3 regions of the Ochrobactrum sp. A-1 genome follow, and region 2 is predicted to be linked to each of the others. Evidence: predicted binding sites of a transcription regulator. Region 2 holds the regulator's gene; each other region holds the start of a gene.

Region 1 (5,578 bases), on a different contig from region 2:
GCCCGTGATTATCGGGTTGCTGCAGTCGCCGTGGGTGCGCAGCAAGGTGTCAGGCTCTGGATAAGAGGCCCGCAGAGTTCGGCGCTGCCACCGCAACAATCCTTGATCATGAATAGCGTGAGTTCGCGAAATCGATCCAGATCAGCGCGGTATATGATCGAGCGGCTCTGTCGCTCGCTCTTCACGAGGCCAGCCCGCGATAGGGTTGCCAGATGGGCCGACATTGTATTTTGCGGTATATCCAGCATACGCGCCAATTCGCCTGCAGGTATCCCGGCAGGTTCGTGTTTGACCAGCAATCGAAAAGTATCAAGCCTTGTCGATTGGGCGAGAGCGGCCAAAGCCGTGATTGCTACTTCGCTTTCCATGTATCCAGAATAATGGATATTATATGTGAGTCAAGATGCGATCTGGAGTAGCCATCCAGCGCATACATCAAATGCTCAGCCGCCGCACTGGCTTAACCAGAGCTCAATGAGTCCAATTGACGGGCTTTGATATTAGGACGAAATTATCGGCTTCCACGAAAACTTCATCCTCGATGATTAGCTGTTCTCGTCGTTCTCGATAGAAAACTCCATCCTGTCAGCCGAAAAACGTGACAGCGAATATTGGATCGGTTTTCCATCCGTATCGACGTTCACCGCACGAGCTGTCACGACGATGGCACCCGGAGACAATTTCAAGTTTCTTAGGTCTTCCGGGTCGGCATGGCGCGCCGATATGACAGTTGACTTTCGCAGGTAATCGGCGATCCCGGCAGCTTTTAATGCAGCCGTTATCGAGCCGCTTTCCGCATAATCCTGCGCAAAAGAAGGAAAGCGCACAGCATCGATCCAGTGAGTCGCTATCGAAATTGGATAGCCATCGGCGTTGTGCATCGTTTCAAGCCGGATCACTTCATCGCCAGTATGCAGTTCAAGTGCGTCTGCGATCTCCCGAGTTGCGGGTTCGATGCCTGATGCCAATAGAATCCCCTGCATTTCCCGCACCTGCGAAGCCAGCGATTGCGAAATGCGGGTGCGGCGTCCAATCTGGTAGGTCAGACGCTTTGCATTGGCAACAAATGTGCCGCGACCTTGCTCGGCGCGCAGCACGCCTTCCTGCGTCAGCGCGGCAATGGCGCTGCGCACCGTATGGCGATTGACCCCAAACCTGTCGGCAAGTTCCATCTCGGCAGGCATGCGCGCACCGGACTGAAGCTTCCCCGCCATGATGTCGCCGCGTATCTCGTCGGCAATCTGCCGCCAGATCGCCACACCGCTGTTTCTCTCAATTCTTCTGGTCTTTGTCATCAACTGTCATCGTCCTGTCATTGGCAGGGTGTATTCATTCTGGTATTGTATAGTTGTCTATATAACTAGACAAATCCGAAGAGCAAGTCAACAAGATCTCAAAGGGCAGGGAAGCTCATGTACGGTACGGAGCAGAGCGCGAAGGGAGGCGGAGCCGGTTCCGCCACTGAAAGCAGAAAGGCGCCAGATCCAGTTCAAGCCGCAAGGCAGGCGAGCATGGCGGTTCTTGCGCGTGCAAGTGGCGAAGAGCTGCAGGCTTTCTGGCAGGCATGGTCGGACAAGCCTGAATTCGAGGTTCTGCGCGGACCGGAAACCGGCCTTGTAATGCTGCGTGGCCGCATTGGCGGCGGCGGCGCAGCCTTCAATGTCGGCGAGGCAACGGTGACGCGCGCTACGGTACGGCTCTCCGACGGCTCGGTCGGTCATTCTTATGCACTTGGTCGCGATCAGGAAAAGGCACGCCTTGCCGCTCTTTTCGATGCGCTGTGGCTGGATGAAGGCCAACGCGATGCGGTGGAGACGCGGGTGCTGAATGTCTTGCGCAAGCGGCTCGACGACGCGGACGCCACGCTGCGCGGCGAAGCTGCCGCCACCAAGGTTGATTTCTTCACAATGGTCCGGGGAGACAATTAATGCTTCCTTCTGCTGTAAACAGCACTTCCTCCGCGTTTGAGGGCGGCTTTGTCGATCCGATGACGGATGCGCAGTCGGCATTCCATGCCGTCATGCATGCCATGGCCAATCCCGGCCGCATCTATCCGCTGGCTCGCGCAGCCACCCCACCGCAGCCGCTGACGCCTGAACTGGGCGTTATTGCAGCAACTTTGCTCGATCATGATGCGACGGTCTGGTGCGATGCAGCGATAGCTGCCGATGAAAGTGCAACCGCCTGGCTTACTTTTCACACCGGTGCGCCACATGTCGATAATACAGACGCCGCGCAATTCGCTCTGGTCAGCAATCTATCGCTGCTGCCGTCCCTGGCAGAATTTTCGCAGGGTGACGCCGAGTTTCCTGATCGTTCGACAACTATTGTCCTCGCTGTTGCCTCACTGACAAGCGGGCAGGGCTTTGTGCTCAAAGGCCCCGGTATCGATGGTGAACGAGCGCTTCACGTCGAAGGTCTGCCGCAGGATTTCATCAATCAATGGCGCGAGAACGGCGCGCAATATCCGCTTGGCGTGGATCTTGTTCTGGTCTGCGACGGTGCTGTTGCAGCGCTTCCCCGCACAACGCGCGTAAGCAATCTGGAGGGCTGAAAATGTATGTTGCCGTAAAGGGTGGTGAAACAGCCATCCGCAATGCCCACCGTCTTCTCGATGATCGCCGTCGCGGTGACCGTTCGGTCCCGGCACTTCGTCTCGATCAGATTGTCGAGCAGCTTGCGCTGGCGGTCGATCGCGTCATGGCCGAAGGTTCGCTCTATGATCGCGAACTGGCCGCGCTTGCTGTGCGTCAGTCCCGTGGCGATCTGATCGAAGCAATCTTTCTGGTGCGCGCCTACCGCACCACCTTGCCGCGCTTTGGCTATTCCCGTCCGATGGAAACAGCCCAGATGCTGATCGAGCGCCGCATTTCGGCGACCTATAAGGATCTGCCCGGTGGCCAGCTTCTGGGGCCGACTTTCGATTATACACATCGACTTCTTGATCCCGATCTCGCCGGCGATGTGGCCGTGCCGGAACCGGAAACGCGGGAGGCTCAGCCGGAAGAGACACCACGTGTAACTGATATTCTCGGTGTCAACGGGATGATCGAAGATGACGGTTCCCTGCCGGAAGGTCACGAACCGGGCGACCTGACCCGCGAACCCTGGACATTTCCGATGGAACGCGACCTGCGCCTTCAGGCACTGGCGCGTGGCGACGAAGGATTCCTGCTGGCGCTCGGTTATTCCACCCAACGCGGCTATGGCAACACGCATCCTTTCGTTGGTGAAATCCGCATTGGCGAAGTGGATGTCGAGTTCGACGTGCCCGAACTTGGCTTTGCCGTTTCGCTCGGTCGTGTGCAACTGACTGAATGCCAGATGGTCAATCAGTTTAAAGGTTCGGCCAAGCAGCCACCGCAATTCACACGCGGCTATGGGCTGGTGTTCGGCCAGAGTGAGCGTAAGGCCATGTCCATGTCGCTCTGCGACCGTGCGCTGCGTGTTCGCGAGTTCGATACGGATGTGACCGCTCCCGCACAGGACGAGGAATTCGTCATCTCCCATTCCGACAATGTGCAGTCCACCGGCTTCGTTGAGCATCTGAAACTGCCGCATTACGTGGATTTTCAGGCAGAACTCGATCTCATCCGCCGTATGCGCGCGGAATATGACCAAGCGCACAACCAGATGAAAGAGGCCGCAGCATGAGCGATCTGGCCAATTACAACTTCGCCTATCTGGACGAGCAGACCAAGCGGATGATCCGCCGCGCCATCCTGAAGGCCATTGCCGTTCCCGGCTATCAGGTGCCTTTCGCCAGCCGTGAAATGCCGATGCCTTATGGCTGGGGCACCGGCGGCGTGCAGGTAACCGCCTCGATCATCGGGCCGGACGATGTGCTGAAGGTCATCGATCAGGGTGCTGACGACACGACCAATGCCGTCTCCATCCGCGCTTTCTTCCAGAAGACAGCCGATGTCGCCGTTACTACCCATACGGGCGAGGCGACCATCATCCAGACCCGTCACCGCATTCCGGAATATCCGCTGACCGAAGGGCAGGTGATCGTCTATCAGGTGCCGATCCCCGAGCCGCTGCGTTTTCTTGAACCGCGCGAAACCGAGACCCGCAAGATGCACGCGCTGGCCGAATATGGCCTCATGCATGTGAAGCTTTACGAAGATATTGCGCGTCACGGCCATATCGCCAAGACCTATGATTATCCGGTGATGATCGAGGGGCGCTATGTGATGGCACCTTCGCCGACGCCGAAATTCGACAATCCGAAAATGCATATGTCTCCGGCATTGCAATTGTTCGGTGCCGGTCGCGAAAAGCGCATCTATGCCGTCCCGCCTTACACGCAGGTAGTAAGCCTCGATTTCGAGGACCATCCGTTTGAAGTGCAGAAATTCAAGGAACCCTGTGCGCTCTGCGGCGCGAAGGGCGTCTATCTGGACGAAGTCGTGCTGGACGACCGTGGCGGCTCGATGTTCGTCTGCTCCGACACCGATTTTTGCGAAGACCGTCAGGCCAACGGCCATTTCGGTCATCTGGCAGCGAATAAGGAGGCAGCAGAATGAACAACGAACCCCTGCTGAGAGTAAACAGCCTGTCGAAGTTTTACGGCAATCGCCGTGGCTGCGCGGACATCTCCTTCAATCTGTGGCCAGGCGAAGTGCTGGCCATCGTCGGTGAATCCGGTTCCGGCAAGACGACGCTCCTGAACAGTCTGGCAACCCGTCTGGAACCGACGTCCGGCACGGTTGAATACCGGATGCGCGACGGTGAATTCCGCGATCTCTACAAAATTGGCGAGGCGGAACGCCGCTTCCTGATGCGGACCGACTGGGGTTTTGTGCATCAAAACCCGGCGGACGGATTGCGCATGACGGTTTCGGCCGGTGCCAATGTCGGCGAACGTCTGATGGCCGTTGGTGAACGCCATTATGGCAATATCCGCTCGACGGCGACGGAATGGCTAGGACGCGTCGAAATCGCTTCCGACCGTATCGACGATCAGCCGCGCGCCTTCTCTGGCGGTATGCGTCAGCGCCTGCAGATTGCCCGCAATCTGGTGACCGCTCCGCGTCTTGTCTTCATGGATGAGCCAACCGGCGGTCTCGACGTCTCGGTACAGGCGCGTCTGCTCGACCTGTTGCGCGGCCTCGTCAGCGACCTTGGCCTCTCGGTGATTATCGTTACCCACGATCTCGCCGTGGCCCGGCTTCTGTCCCATCGCATCATGGTCATGAAAGACGGCCATATTGTCGAACAGGGACTGACCGACCGCGTGCTAGACGATCCGCAGGCGCCATATACGCAGCTACTCGTGTCGTCAATTCTGCAGGTTTAGTAAACTAAAACAGATATTTGTAGCATGTTGTTCCTAAATTAGCCGAACTTCATGCGCGAGGTGAAAAATGTCTATGTTGCAAACATCAGCCCCGCTTGCCGTCACCGATGTCACGAAAACCTTCGTGATGCATCTGCAAGGCGGCATCGAACTTCCGGTCGTTCGCGGCGTGAACTTCGAACTCCATGCCGGTGAATGCGCCGTGCTTGGCGGCCCTTCGGGTGCGGGCAAAAGCTCGATCCTGAAAATGGTCTACGGTAATTATGCGGTCAATGG
Region 2 (5,578 bases):
CGACGGCACAGCCAACACGCCGCGATATCGGGATCAAGCGTCGCTACGCCGCAGAACGTCGCTTCCGCTATTACGGTATTGCCGCGATTGCAATCGGCGTATTCTTCCTGTGCGCGCTCCTGTTTTCGGTCTTTTCCAAGGGCTATACAGCCTTCTGGCAGACGACGCTTTATCTGCCGGTCAAGCTCGAAGAAAAGGTGATCGACCCAAGCAATAAGCGCGCGACCGATCCGAACGTGCTAATCACGGCCAACTATCCGCTGCTGGTGCGCAATGCGCTGGCCGAAAAGCTGGGTGTTGCCACGACAGACCGTTCGGCAATGCGCGATCTTGGCCGCTTCTATTCGGACGGCGTGCGCATTCAGCTGCGCAAGATGGTGTTGGACAATCCATCGCTCATCGGTACGACGCAGACTGTTCCGGTTCTGGCGGGCGCTGACATCGATTCCGCCTTCAAAGGGCAGATCGACCTTTCCGTGCCGGAGACAAGCCGCAAGGTTTCTGACCGTCAGGTTGCCTGGATGAAAACGCTTTCGGAAGAGGGCGTCATGAAGGAGGCCTTCAATACCGGTCTCTTCACCTTCGGCGCTTCCAGCCGCCCGGAAACATCCGGTCTTGGTGTTGCGCTGGTCGGCTCTCTCTACATGATGCTGATTGTTCTCGGCCTGTCGCTACCGATCGGCGTCGCCGCTTCGATCTATCTGGAAGAGTTCGCCAAAAAGAACCGGTTCACCGACATGATTGAGGTGAACATCAATAATCTGGCGGCCGTGCCATCCATTGTGTTCGGTCTGCTCGGGCTTGCAGTCTTCATCAACTTCTTCGGCCTGCCGCGTTCTGCGTCGTTGGTCGGCGGTCTGGTGCTGACGCTGATGACGCTTCCCACTATCATCATTGCAACGCGCGCCGCTCTTCGTGCAGTGCCGCCTTCCATCCGCGCCGCAGCTCTTGGTCTCGGCGCATCGAAAACGCAGATGGTGTTTCACCATGTCCTGCCGCTTGCCGCACCCGGCATCCTGACCGGCACGATCATCGGGCTCGCCCATGCGCTTGGTGAAACTGCTCCGCTTCTGTTGATTGGCATGGTGGCCTTTGTTGCGGACGTACCGTCGACACCGATGGACCCGTCGACGGCTCTGCCGGTGCAGATCTATATGTGGGCAAATGAAGCAGAACGCGCCTTTGTGGAACGCACGTCAGGCGCTATCATTGTCCTGCTTCTGTTCCTTGCCGTGATGAATATTGCAGCAATCATTCTGCGCCGCCGCTTCGAGCGCCGCTGGTAAAACGGGAGTCGAAAGCTATGAATCTGATGACTGAACGATCTCTCGAAAAAGCCGTAGGAGAAAAAATGAACGCCAACGCCAATTCCATAAAGATGCGCGGCGACAAGGTCTGCGTATTTTATGGCGAGAAGCAGGCGCTGTTCGACGTCGATCTGGATATCCAGGAAAAGATGGTCACGGCGCTGATCGGACCTTCCGGTTGCGGCAAGTCCACTTTCCTGCGTTCGCTCAATCGCATGAACGACACGATTGAAGGCTGCAAGGTTGGCGGCAAGATCACGCTCGACAATGAAGACATCTACGATCCGAAGATCGATGTCGTCGAACTGCGCGCCCGCGTTGGCATGGTTTTCCAGAAGCCGAATCCGTTTCCAAAGTCGATCTATGAAAATGTCGCCTATGGCCCGCGCATTCATGGTCTCGCCCGTACCAAGGCAGATCTGGAAGAAATCGTTGTGACGAGCCTCCAGAAGGCGAGTTTGTTCGAGGAAGTGAAGGACCGCTTGCACGATGCGGGCACCGGCCTTTCTGGTGGCCAGCAGCAGCGCCTCTGCATTGCACGTGCGATTGCCGTGAGCCCGGAAGTGATCCTCATGGATGAACCGTGCTCGGCACTCGATCCGATTGCAACCGCAAAGGTGGAAGAGCTGATCGACGAACTGCGTCAGAACTATACGATCGTCATTGTTACGCACTCCATGCAGCAGGCCGCCCGCGTTTCGCAGCGTACCGCCATGTTCCACCTCGGCAATCTGGTCGAAGTGGGTGACACGGAAACCATGTTCACCGCGCCGACCGAAAAGCGCACGCAGGACTACATCACCGGACGCTTCGGCTAATCCGGAACTGCGCTCAAACAGATAGACAGTGCGGCTTCCCCGCAATTTATATTACGAGGTCTACTATGCCGTCTCAGCATACCGTTCGCTCCTACGATGAGGAATTGAAGTTTCTCACCCATAAGATCGCCGAAATGGGCGGACATGCGGAACGTATGGTCGAGCAGTCGGTCGCCGCTATCGTCAATGCGGACAATGCGCTTGCACAACGCGTTATCTCCGACGATCTCATACTTGATGCCAGTGAGCGCGAGATTGACGACAAGGCCGTGATGATTATCGCCAAGCGTCAGCCTATGGCCGTAGACCTGCGCGAGATCATCGGATCGATCCGCATCTCCGCCGATCTGGAGCGCGTCGGCGATCTGGGCAAGAATATTGCCAAGCGTGTTGCCGCCGTTTCGGAATCGCGTCAGCCGGTAAAGCTCTATCGCGGGCTTGAAACACTGGCCGAGCTGGCGCTAACCCAGCTCAAGGATGTTCTCGACGCCTACGCGTCGCGCTCGGTGCAGCAGATCAATGTCGTTCGCGACCGCGATGACGAGATCGATGCCATGTACACGTCGCTGTTTCGTGAATTGCTGACTTACATGATGGAAGATCCGCGCAACATTTCTGCCTGCACGCATCTTCTGTTCTGCGCGAAGAACATCGAGCGCATTGGCGATCATGCAACCAATATTGCGGAGACTGTCTATTACATTGTGACCGGCCTGCAAATGCCGGCCGAACGACCGAAAGAAGACCTGAGCCACGGTATTGTCGTGGATGAGGCACGTAAACCCTGAACTACAGCCAGCCGGACCTTGGTCCGACGGGTGGGAATGAGTGAATAGCGCGGCGGCACGCGGTCGATTGGGGGAATTTTATCCACCGCCCGCCGAATTTGGATAGGGAAATACTGGATGTCACAGGCACCCAAAATCGCTGTGGTAGAAGACGAAGAGGCGCTGAGCGTGCTGCTTCGCTACAATCTTGAGGCAGAGGGCTATCAGGTCGATACGATGCTGCGCGGCGACGAGGCCGAAATCGCCTTGCGCGAGAACGTGCCGGATCTGCTTATCCTGGACTGGATGCTACCGGGCGTATCGGGCATTGAGCTTTGCCGTCGTTTGCGCCAATGGCAGGAAACGGAGCGTCTGCCAATTATCATGCTGACGGCGCGTGGCGAAGAAAGCGAACGCGTGCGCGGCTTAAGCGTCGGTGCGGACGATTATGTCGTGAAGCCATTTTCGACGCCAGAGCTTCTGGCTCGCGTCAAAGCGATGCTGCGCCGGTCTAACCCGAGCATTCTTTCGCACGTGCTGAAAGTGGGCGATCTTGTTCTCGACCGTCAGCAGCATCGTGTCTACCGCAAGGAGAAGGAAGTCCGTCTCGGACCGACGGAATTCCGCCTGCTCGAGTATTTCATGATGTCGCCCGGGCGCGTGTTCTCGCGCAGCCAGCTTCTGGATGGCGTCTGGGGGCCGGACATCTACGTCGATGATCGCACGGTGGATGTTCATGTCGGGCGGCTGCGCAAGGCGATCAATGTCGGTCGCGCGCTTGATCCTATCCGCACCGTTCGGGGTGCCGGTTATTCTTTCGGATGACCGACGCCGTTATCTGCGGCTTCGAGCACTGAACTTGTCTGACCCGTTACGGTTTCTGTGGCGGGTCGCCTTTTGTTTAAGGGCGAGCTTTGCAAGGTGCGAGATCGTACTCGTCCGATTCGCATTGCAATAACCCAAAACGAGTGTGAAAAGCCTCATCTCACGCGATGTTACAAGTGTGTTTCCAAAGTTGACGGATGGCAACGGAACCGGCCTGAAAACAGAAATTCTGCAGAACATTTGAACCGCCACGAATGTGTATGCAAAAAATGTACAAGCAAAAGCGAATTAAGGCAGGGATATGGCGTGTATTGTGAGAGTTTGAATCTCGTTAAATCAATATCTTACCTGAATTCCCAGTTCTCGTTAAGAAATTATTAATATATTTAAAGGGCTTGTAGGCACATTCGCGATCTCGATTCGGAATTGTTTTAGGACTTTTCAGCGGTCTCCAGCATTGTTGGGATTTGACCTGTCGCCTTTTTTTGGCCTAAAAATTCCAAAACCTTGAATTCGATTGAGCGACAGTAGGGCGAGTAATTTTGATCTTCGTCCTCTTTGACTTGCACCGCAGTCAGACGTTCGCGCGCATCGTTCCAGATGTGTTCGCCTGAATGGATGACTGGATCAGTTAAGGGTCCTAACATGAGACTGAGCCATTGACGCGCGCCGCGAAGTGGAAATTGCCCGTTCTTATCGGGCTGGTGGTTGCGCCTTTCGTGGTGACCGGTTGCACGACGACCGGAACCTCGGGAAAAGCCAATTCGGAAAAGACGGCGGCAAGCCACGTCAAGTCCGTCAATGGCGTAAAGACCTACACTTACACCGCACGGGACAAGAATTGTCTTGAACGTGCGATGTTCTTCGAATCCAACCGTTCAAGTTCCGACGGTCTTCTGGCTGTCGGCACGGTTGTTATGAATCGACTCGCTTCGGGTCGTTATCCGGATACGATTTGTGGTGTCGTCGGTCAGAAGAACCAGTTTGCACCTGGTGTTCTTTCACGCCAAATGAATTCCAAAGCGCTGCCGGATGTTCAGGCCGCCGCCGATGCAGTGCTCAAAGGAGAACGGCATCCAAAGTTGAAGAATGCCATGTTCTTCCACACGGCGGGTCTGAAATTCCCTTACAACAACATGCATTACGTGCTCGTAGCCGGTGGAAATTCCTTCTACGAGAAGCGCAATCGCGACGGCTCGCTGCAAAACCCTGTCCCGCAGGAACCATACAATCTCGCAATGGCCTATTCACCGCAATCACCATCCCTTCCGCAGGACCCGTCTTATGACGTGACACTGCCGCAGACGGGCCCGAATCCGGGAACGGAGCCAACGGTTCAGGTGGCGCTCGCGGAAGCTGTGAAGGCTCAAAGTGTAGAGCAGAATGTCGGTGCCGGTCCGCAGGCTCGTGGCGACCGCTTGGCGCGTCATCGCGGCGTAGCGGCACCTCAGCAGGAACCGCATATGCAGGTGGCCTCCTACCAGCCGCAATTCGATACGACGGCTCCGCAACCGACATCGCTCGGCTATGCTCCTGCAAGCCAGAAGCAGGCTGACGCCATCGGCGCACTTCTTCTGTCCCAGGACCGTCCCGAAGCGCCACTATAAGAAACGCTCTTACAGTCGGACAATCTGAAACGCCGGTCTGGTTCAATCCGACCGGCGTTTTGATTTCCTGATTGACTGTTGTCGCTTTCCAGTGAGGGGCTCAGCGGTAGATCGGTCGATAGATCACCATCGGGGTGTCGTAGAAATCGACCTGATTCTGCCAGGCACGCCTGTCAGCTCTGCGATCGAGGTCCAGTCGCATCAGGCAGTTGGCAAAAGCGTCGGTATTGGCCTTGAAGCCATAGCTGCGGCAG
Region 3 (5,578 bases), 480 kb from region 2:
CCGGCAACGGAGCGCAGCCAGAACGGATAGTCAGCCATCTGCCGCAAGTCGTTGTCATCGAAGAAATCGACCGTCGTGTAAACAATCGGACGCTTGCCGTAATGCTTTTCCAGCGCCTGCAGGAAGATGCGCATTTCCTTGCGCACAACGGCAGCATTGGGGCGCAGCTTGCAGGTTGGCGACTGCGGGTTCCATTCCATATCGAGAACGGGCGGAAGCGCGCTCGGATCACGCGGTACGTTCTGGATATACCAGCGTGCCTGTTCGATAGCCGGACGGCAGAAATAATAGAAATGATAGGCGCTCCGCGCGATGCCTGCCTGATGGGCGCCGTTCCAGTGTTCCTTGAAACGGTCATCGACGCGATCACCGCCCTCCGTCGCCTTGATGAAGGCGAAGGAAATGCCGCTGGCGCGCACGGCGCTCCAGTCCACATTGGTCTGATATTTGGAAACATCGGTGCCGTGTATCGGATAATGCCAGGGCGTCTTGCCGGTCCAGTCATGCGGGTCGCGATCGCCGAAGCGCGGCGCTTTCACAGGGCCGGACGGCGGTGCGATCCGCGCCACTGAGCTGCCTGATTTCTTTACGTCGGAAAAGTCGTAATCCACCGTCGTGCAGGCGGAAAGAATAAATGCGCCGAGGGCGAGAATGCTGTAGCTGGCCAGACGGTTCATAAAGGGGTTCCGTGTCGCGAATCAGTCCTCTAACGGTTACGCGATCCGAAGCCGGACGTCACCAGTCTGGCGGGCAAGTTTGGTGCTAATCTTTGGGAGCGGGAGACGTTGTCGAACGAATGATCGCTATCCAGGCAAAACCACGATAAAGAATACGCTTTTCAACAACAGCACTGCGTTCCTGCGCGAACTGATCGCAAACCGAGAACAAGTCGCAACGCGGCGTGACATGGAACCATTCTAGCCACTTGAAGAGTGCCTTTCCGAACCAGCGCGGCAGGCGGGCCTGATTTCCAAAATCGACGATATGCAATTCCCCATCTGCATTAAGATGCCGGATGCTTTCACGAATGACCGACTGCCATTGCGGGATCATCGATACGGCATAGGAAATGAAAATCCGGTCGAAGCCGGTTTGTCCGAACAGTCGATCAGGGTCGAACTGGGCTGCATCTGCGCGATCAAGCCGGACGCGATCTTCAATGCCTGCGCGCTCTGCCGCCCGGCGTGCTGTATCCAGCATTTCTGCTGAAATATCGATGCCGAAGAGTTTCGCATCCGGATAATTTTCCGCAGCTTTCACCAGATTGCGACCGGTGCCGCAGCCGATCTCCAGAACTGTGCCCTCCTTGGGCACGGACAGTCCCGCGATCATGGGGTCCCGGCCCAGAAGATAATACTTGCGGGTAGCATCATAGAAATGCCGCTGACGGCGATAGACCCGATCCATGAGATTGGCATGGTTGATACCTTGAACGCTCCACGGGCTGCGCAACATGTCAGGCATCCTTCAGCGTATAGAGATGGAAACCACCATAGATCGACGAGCGGTCGCGGTCATGCAGGGTGCGGGATTCATCCGCTTGATATTCCCAGCGGTCCAGAATTTGTGGTGCCACCCGTCCCGGAAGCAGGCTCGGTTCCGCTGCTGTACGGAAAATGACACGGGCATTCGCTGCTGCCGTACGGGTAATTTCACTCCAGAGAGCATTGAGCTGTTCGTCATTCATCCAGTCCTGCGCGTCCAGCAGAATGTAACGGTCGACGGAAGAGCCAGGCTTGGCAGCGAGAAAGTCGGTGTAGCTCGCGTTCTGCACGGTCATGCGATCTGCGCGTTTCCGTACCATTTCGAAATTGGTACGTGACAGGTAAGGCGGGAGAGGCCCAGTCTCCTCATTGCCGCTATAGCCGCGCCCGAATGCCTGCCAGGCAAAGTAATTGTCGGTAAGGGGGAAGCCGCAGGCCAGCTTCTCAAGACGGCTGCGCAGGACAAGCGCCATATCGCCGTTTCCGGCAGTGGCAAGGGCATCATATTGCTGCGGCGGTATGCCCAGCCCAAAAAGGGATGATTTGCGGGCTGTGGCCCAGCGCACCATGCGTTTTTCGAAGAGCGGTGCGAGCGCCGTGTCGAAGAAACTGCGCTGTTCTTCCATCGTGCGTGCCTTCAAGATATCGCGCGGATCGATCCCGTAGAGCCGCGCTACGCGATGGCCCATGCCGATGAAGACGCCGAGCAAGCCGTGGCGATAGAGATCACGCCAGAAAATGGAAATACGCTGGCGACCGTTCCATTTGCGCTTTTCCCAATAGGCGCGGCTTTCGCCGTCCAGATGCGGGCGGATGAAGCGCTTGTAGGCGGCAAGATTGGTCTTGTCGTCGGCCTTTCCATAGAAGCGGTAGAACGCATCGTAGTCAGGCAGGTTCTTGACCGCGGCAAGTTTCAGCCGGTTGAAGGCGACATGTGCCTGATTGAGGTCGACTGCCTCCACACGCGCCGGATCGGCGGTCAGGTAGGACATGGCATTGCATCCGCCGGACGCGATGGTGACGATGCGGTGACCCGGCTTGATGGCCAGAGCAGCCATATCGACTTCGGGGTCTTCCCAAATCTGCGGATAGACCAGCCCTTTGAAGAGCCAGGCAAACAACCTTTCGGAAAAGCCCGCACGCGAGAGGGCGCTGTTCTGGGTTACGGCACGTTTGAGAATTGTGTCGGCTGATGTTTGCTCTGTCATTAAAAGTTCCCCTGATGCACGAATCCCGACTTCGATTTCGCAAAGTTAAACATCGTCCAATGACAGGGGCGTGACGAATTAACTGCGGATTTTTAAACCTGATGAATGCCGCTATACGCCTTTAATACTGTCGGTTTATTACGGCCAGTAAGACTATTTGAGAGAACTTTTTCGCGCTGTTGCCGTTTTCTTGTGTGACGGTCCCAGTCGACAGGATTTCTGTGTCGATGAGCGACCGTAAAGGTGATTGGCCGGACAAACCGGTCACGCACGGAGAAAACAGAGAGAGGCGTTTGGCAATATTGCCATTTGATGCCTGAAACCAGGCCAACGAGCCTGATCTAGGAAGGAGAGCCAACGTGAAGAAGTTTCTGATTGCTTCCGTCGCCGCCGTATCACTTCTCGGCCTTGCAGCTTGCAACGACAAGAAGGATGACACGAGCAACGCACCGGCACCATCCGCGCCGGCAGCGCCTTCGAACAATGACACGACGACGACGCCAGCCCCAACCAATCCGGCACCATCAACGCCGGGTACGGGCACGGCACCTGCCAACTAATGGTGCAGAGCCGTGACGCATCATGCGTCTGCATTTGGATGGCGATCCGGTCTCCGGGTCGCCATTCGTGCCAATGGGTTTTGAGATGAACGTTAAAGCAACCACGTCGGGAAAAGACGGGCATTCTGCGTTTTCCGTGTTTCAACGCAGGCTCGGTTCGGTTATGGCTTTTGTCATGAACCGTAACGCCCTGTTTTTCATCTCTGCGATTGTTCTTGTTGCGCTTGCCGCCTGCGGCAAGGGAAGTGACGAGACCGCTGCCACAACCAACGGCGGCGAGCAGGGGGCTGCGGCTGTATCGCAGCCTGCAAAACCGACAGAAAATGGCAGCACGGAAAAAGGCCCCGATCTGGTCAAATCGCTCCGCGATAGTTCCGGTGTAGTAAGCCCGGAAGAGAAAGCTGCAGCCATTGAACGTGCGCGCACAAATGCTGTCGCTGCGGCAAAATCTGTGGGGCAGACGGATCAGCAGGCGCAGACGGCGGGAGAAGCGGCAGCTACGGTCGCACAGCGCTCATTCGATGAACGCGAACCTCAGCAGTAAGCGTTCGTTGCGGAACACGGCAACAATCTAAGCCAATGCCTTCTCATTCTTTCTAAATGTTTGTTTTTTCGGCTTTCGTCTGTGTGGACGGTTTTCAGTTCACTCGGAATTCTATAGAAAAGTTCCATGTCGATTTGGGTTCGCATTGGTGAGTTTGTAACGTCAGTGGCGTCGAATGCCATTACTGGCGTTATCGAAGCCGTGCGCACCGTTTTCGAGGGCGATGCCGACACGCGTCGCCGGGTGGCCTTTTCCATCGCGATGATCGCGCTTTCAGCCAAAATGGCGAAGGCCGACGGGGTGGTTACCCAGGATGAAATCCGCGCCTTCCAGGACATATTCTCCGTGCCGAAGGAAGAGACGGCGCATGTCGCGCGGCTCTATGATCTCGCCAAGCAGGACGTCGCAGGCTATGAATCCTATGCGCGCCAGCTTGCCGGATTATGCAGCGAAGGGCAGACCGATTGTCATTTGCTGGAAGACATTCTCGACGGCCTTTTTCATATCGCCACTGCCGATGGTTATGTGCACGAAAAGGAAATGGCCTTTCTTGCGGGCGTAGCTGATATTTTCGGCTATGACGAAGTTGCTTTCGATCGTATCGCGATCCGGCATGTTCAGCGCGGTGCTGACGATCCCTATGCCATTCTGGGGCTGGAGCGCGGTGTTTCCTTCGAGATGGCCCGCAAGCGCTATCGTTCGCTGGTTAAGGAGCATCATCCTGACCGGCTGGTCGCAGAAGGCTTGCCGCTGGAATTCATAACCATTGCCAACAGGCGTCTGGCGGCGATAAACGCTGCCTGGGCGAGCATTGAGAAGAATCTGGAGGCTGCATGAGCAGTGTGAACGAAATCGAGAGTGAATTGTTGCAGGAGCTGGCGCTCGAGCAGCCCGATTTCGCCGGGGTAACGCTCGATCCGTCGCCCAATTTCGGTCCTCGCCGCGATGGCAAGGTGCCCGCCTTTCTCATTCTCCATTATACCGGGCTGGCGACTGCCGAAGAGGCGGTGCAGGTTCTGAAATCGCCGGATATGGAAGTTTCCGCGCATTATCTTGTCCATGAAGATGGGCGGATCGTGCAGATGGTTTCGGAAAAGGCGCGCGCCTGGCATGCGGGCAAGAGCTACTGGAAGGGCGAGACGGACATCAATTCCGCTTCTATCGGCATCGAGATCGTCAATCCTGGCAATCTCGAAAATTATCCGCCCTTCAAGGATGCGCAGGTCGATGCACTCATCCGCCTCTGCAGCGATATATGCGAGCGTTATGCCATCAAGCCGGAAAATGTTCTGGCCCATTCGGATATAGCACCGTCGCGCAAGACCGATCCTGGCCATAACTTCCCCTGGAAGCGGCTCCACGATGCGGGCATCGGGCACTATATCGAGCCGACATCGATCCGCGGTGGACGGTTTCTGGCACGTGGCGAAAACGGTCAGCCTGTCGAAGCCTTGCAATCCATGCTGGCACTTTATGGCTATGAGATCGCCATCACGGGGGTCTTCGATGAAGGCACAGAAACCGTGATTAAGGCCTTTCAGCGTCATTTTCGGACACAAAATGTGGACGGTGTGGCCGATGTATCTACTATAGATACCCTCTACAGGCTAATTTTTTCCCTGCAAAATGTTACCGCCTGACCAAGTGTGAGCGGGCAACTTGTCCATTTAGCGTTGATTCGCATTTCCGTAATGATTTCAAAAAAATAGATTGATCCCGGTGGCTGCCGGAGGATTTTGACAAAGGTTCCGCTTGTCGATGCGTGAATCGCAAATGTTACAA

The links. Region 2 encodes PhoB, which activates phosphate uptake and scavenging genes when phosphate is short. Its sites were predicted from a motif close to TGTCATNNANCTGTCAT; they were not measured.
Region 1: phnF (phosphonate metabolism transcriptional regulator PhnF) is a predicted target of PhoB. The motif match lies at 1,300-1,316, and genes of this name have one in related genera.
Region 3: MKS82_RS15975 (DUF3419 family protein) is a predicted target of PhoB. The motif match lies at 2,752-2,768, and genes of this name have one in related genera.

Annotation. Positions count from the first base shown of each region.
Region 1 covers NZ_JAKVQC010000003.1:256,482-262,059, forward strand. Annotated here, with positions in the region: gene MKS82_RS02810 (ArsR/SmtB family transcription factor) at 9-368, opposite strand; gene phnF (phosphonate metabolism transcriptional regulator PhnF) at 546-1,298, opposite strand; gene phnG (phosphonate C-P lyase system protein PhnG) at 1,512-1,928, shown strand; gene phnH (phosphonate C-P lyase system protein PhnH) at 1,928-2,554, shown strand; gene MKS82_RS02830 (carbon-phosphorus lyase complex subunit PhnI) at 2,557-3,654, shown strand; gene MKS82_RS02835 (alpha-D-ribose 1-methylphosphonate 5-phosphate C-P-lyase PhnJ) at 3,651-4,529, shown strand; gene phnK (phosphonate C-P lyase system protein PhnK) at 4,526-5,302, shown strand; gene phnL (phosphonate C-P lyase system protein PhnL) at 5,370-5,578, shown strand, end outside.
Region 2 covers NZ_JAKVQC010000004.1:855,164-860,741, forward strand. Annotated here, with positions in the region: gene pstA (phosphate ABC transporter permease PstA) at 1-1,286, shown strand, start outside; gene pstB (phosphate ABC transporter ATP-binding protein PstB) at 1,352-2,125, shown strand; gene phoU (phosphate signaling complex protein PhoU) at 2,191-2,913, shown strand; gene phoB (phosphate regulon transcriptional regulator PhoB) at 3,031-3,717, shown strand; gene MKS82_RS13715 (cell wall hydrolase) at 4,377-5,324, shown strand; gene MKS82_RS13720 (hypothetical protein) at 5,425-5,578, opposite strand, start outside.
Region 3 covers NZ_JAKVQC010000004.1:1,332,720-1,338,297, reverse strand. Annotated here, with positions in the region: gene MKS82_RS15985 (glycoside hydrolase family 25 protein) at 1-677, opposite strand, end outside; gene MKS82_RS15980 (class I SAM-dependent methyltransferase) at 763-1,455, opposite strand; gene MKS82_RS15975 (DUF3419 family protein) at 1,457-2,692, opposite strand; gene MKS82_RS15970 (hypothetical protein) at 3,052-3,252, shown strand; gene MKS82_RS15965 (hypothetical protein) at 3,338-3,796, shown strand; gene MKS82_RS15960 (J domain-containing protein) at 3,923-4,633, shown strand; gene MKS82_RS15955 (N-acetylmuramoyl-L-alanine amidase) at 4,630-5,436, shown strand.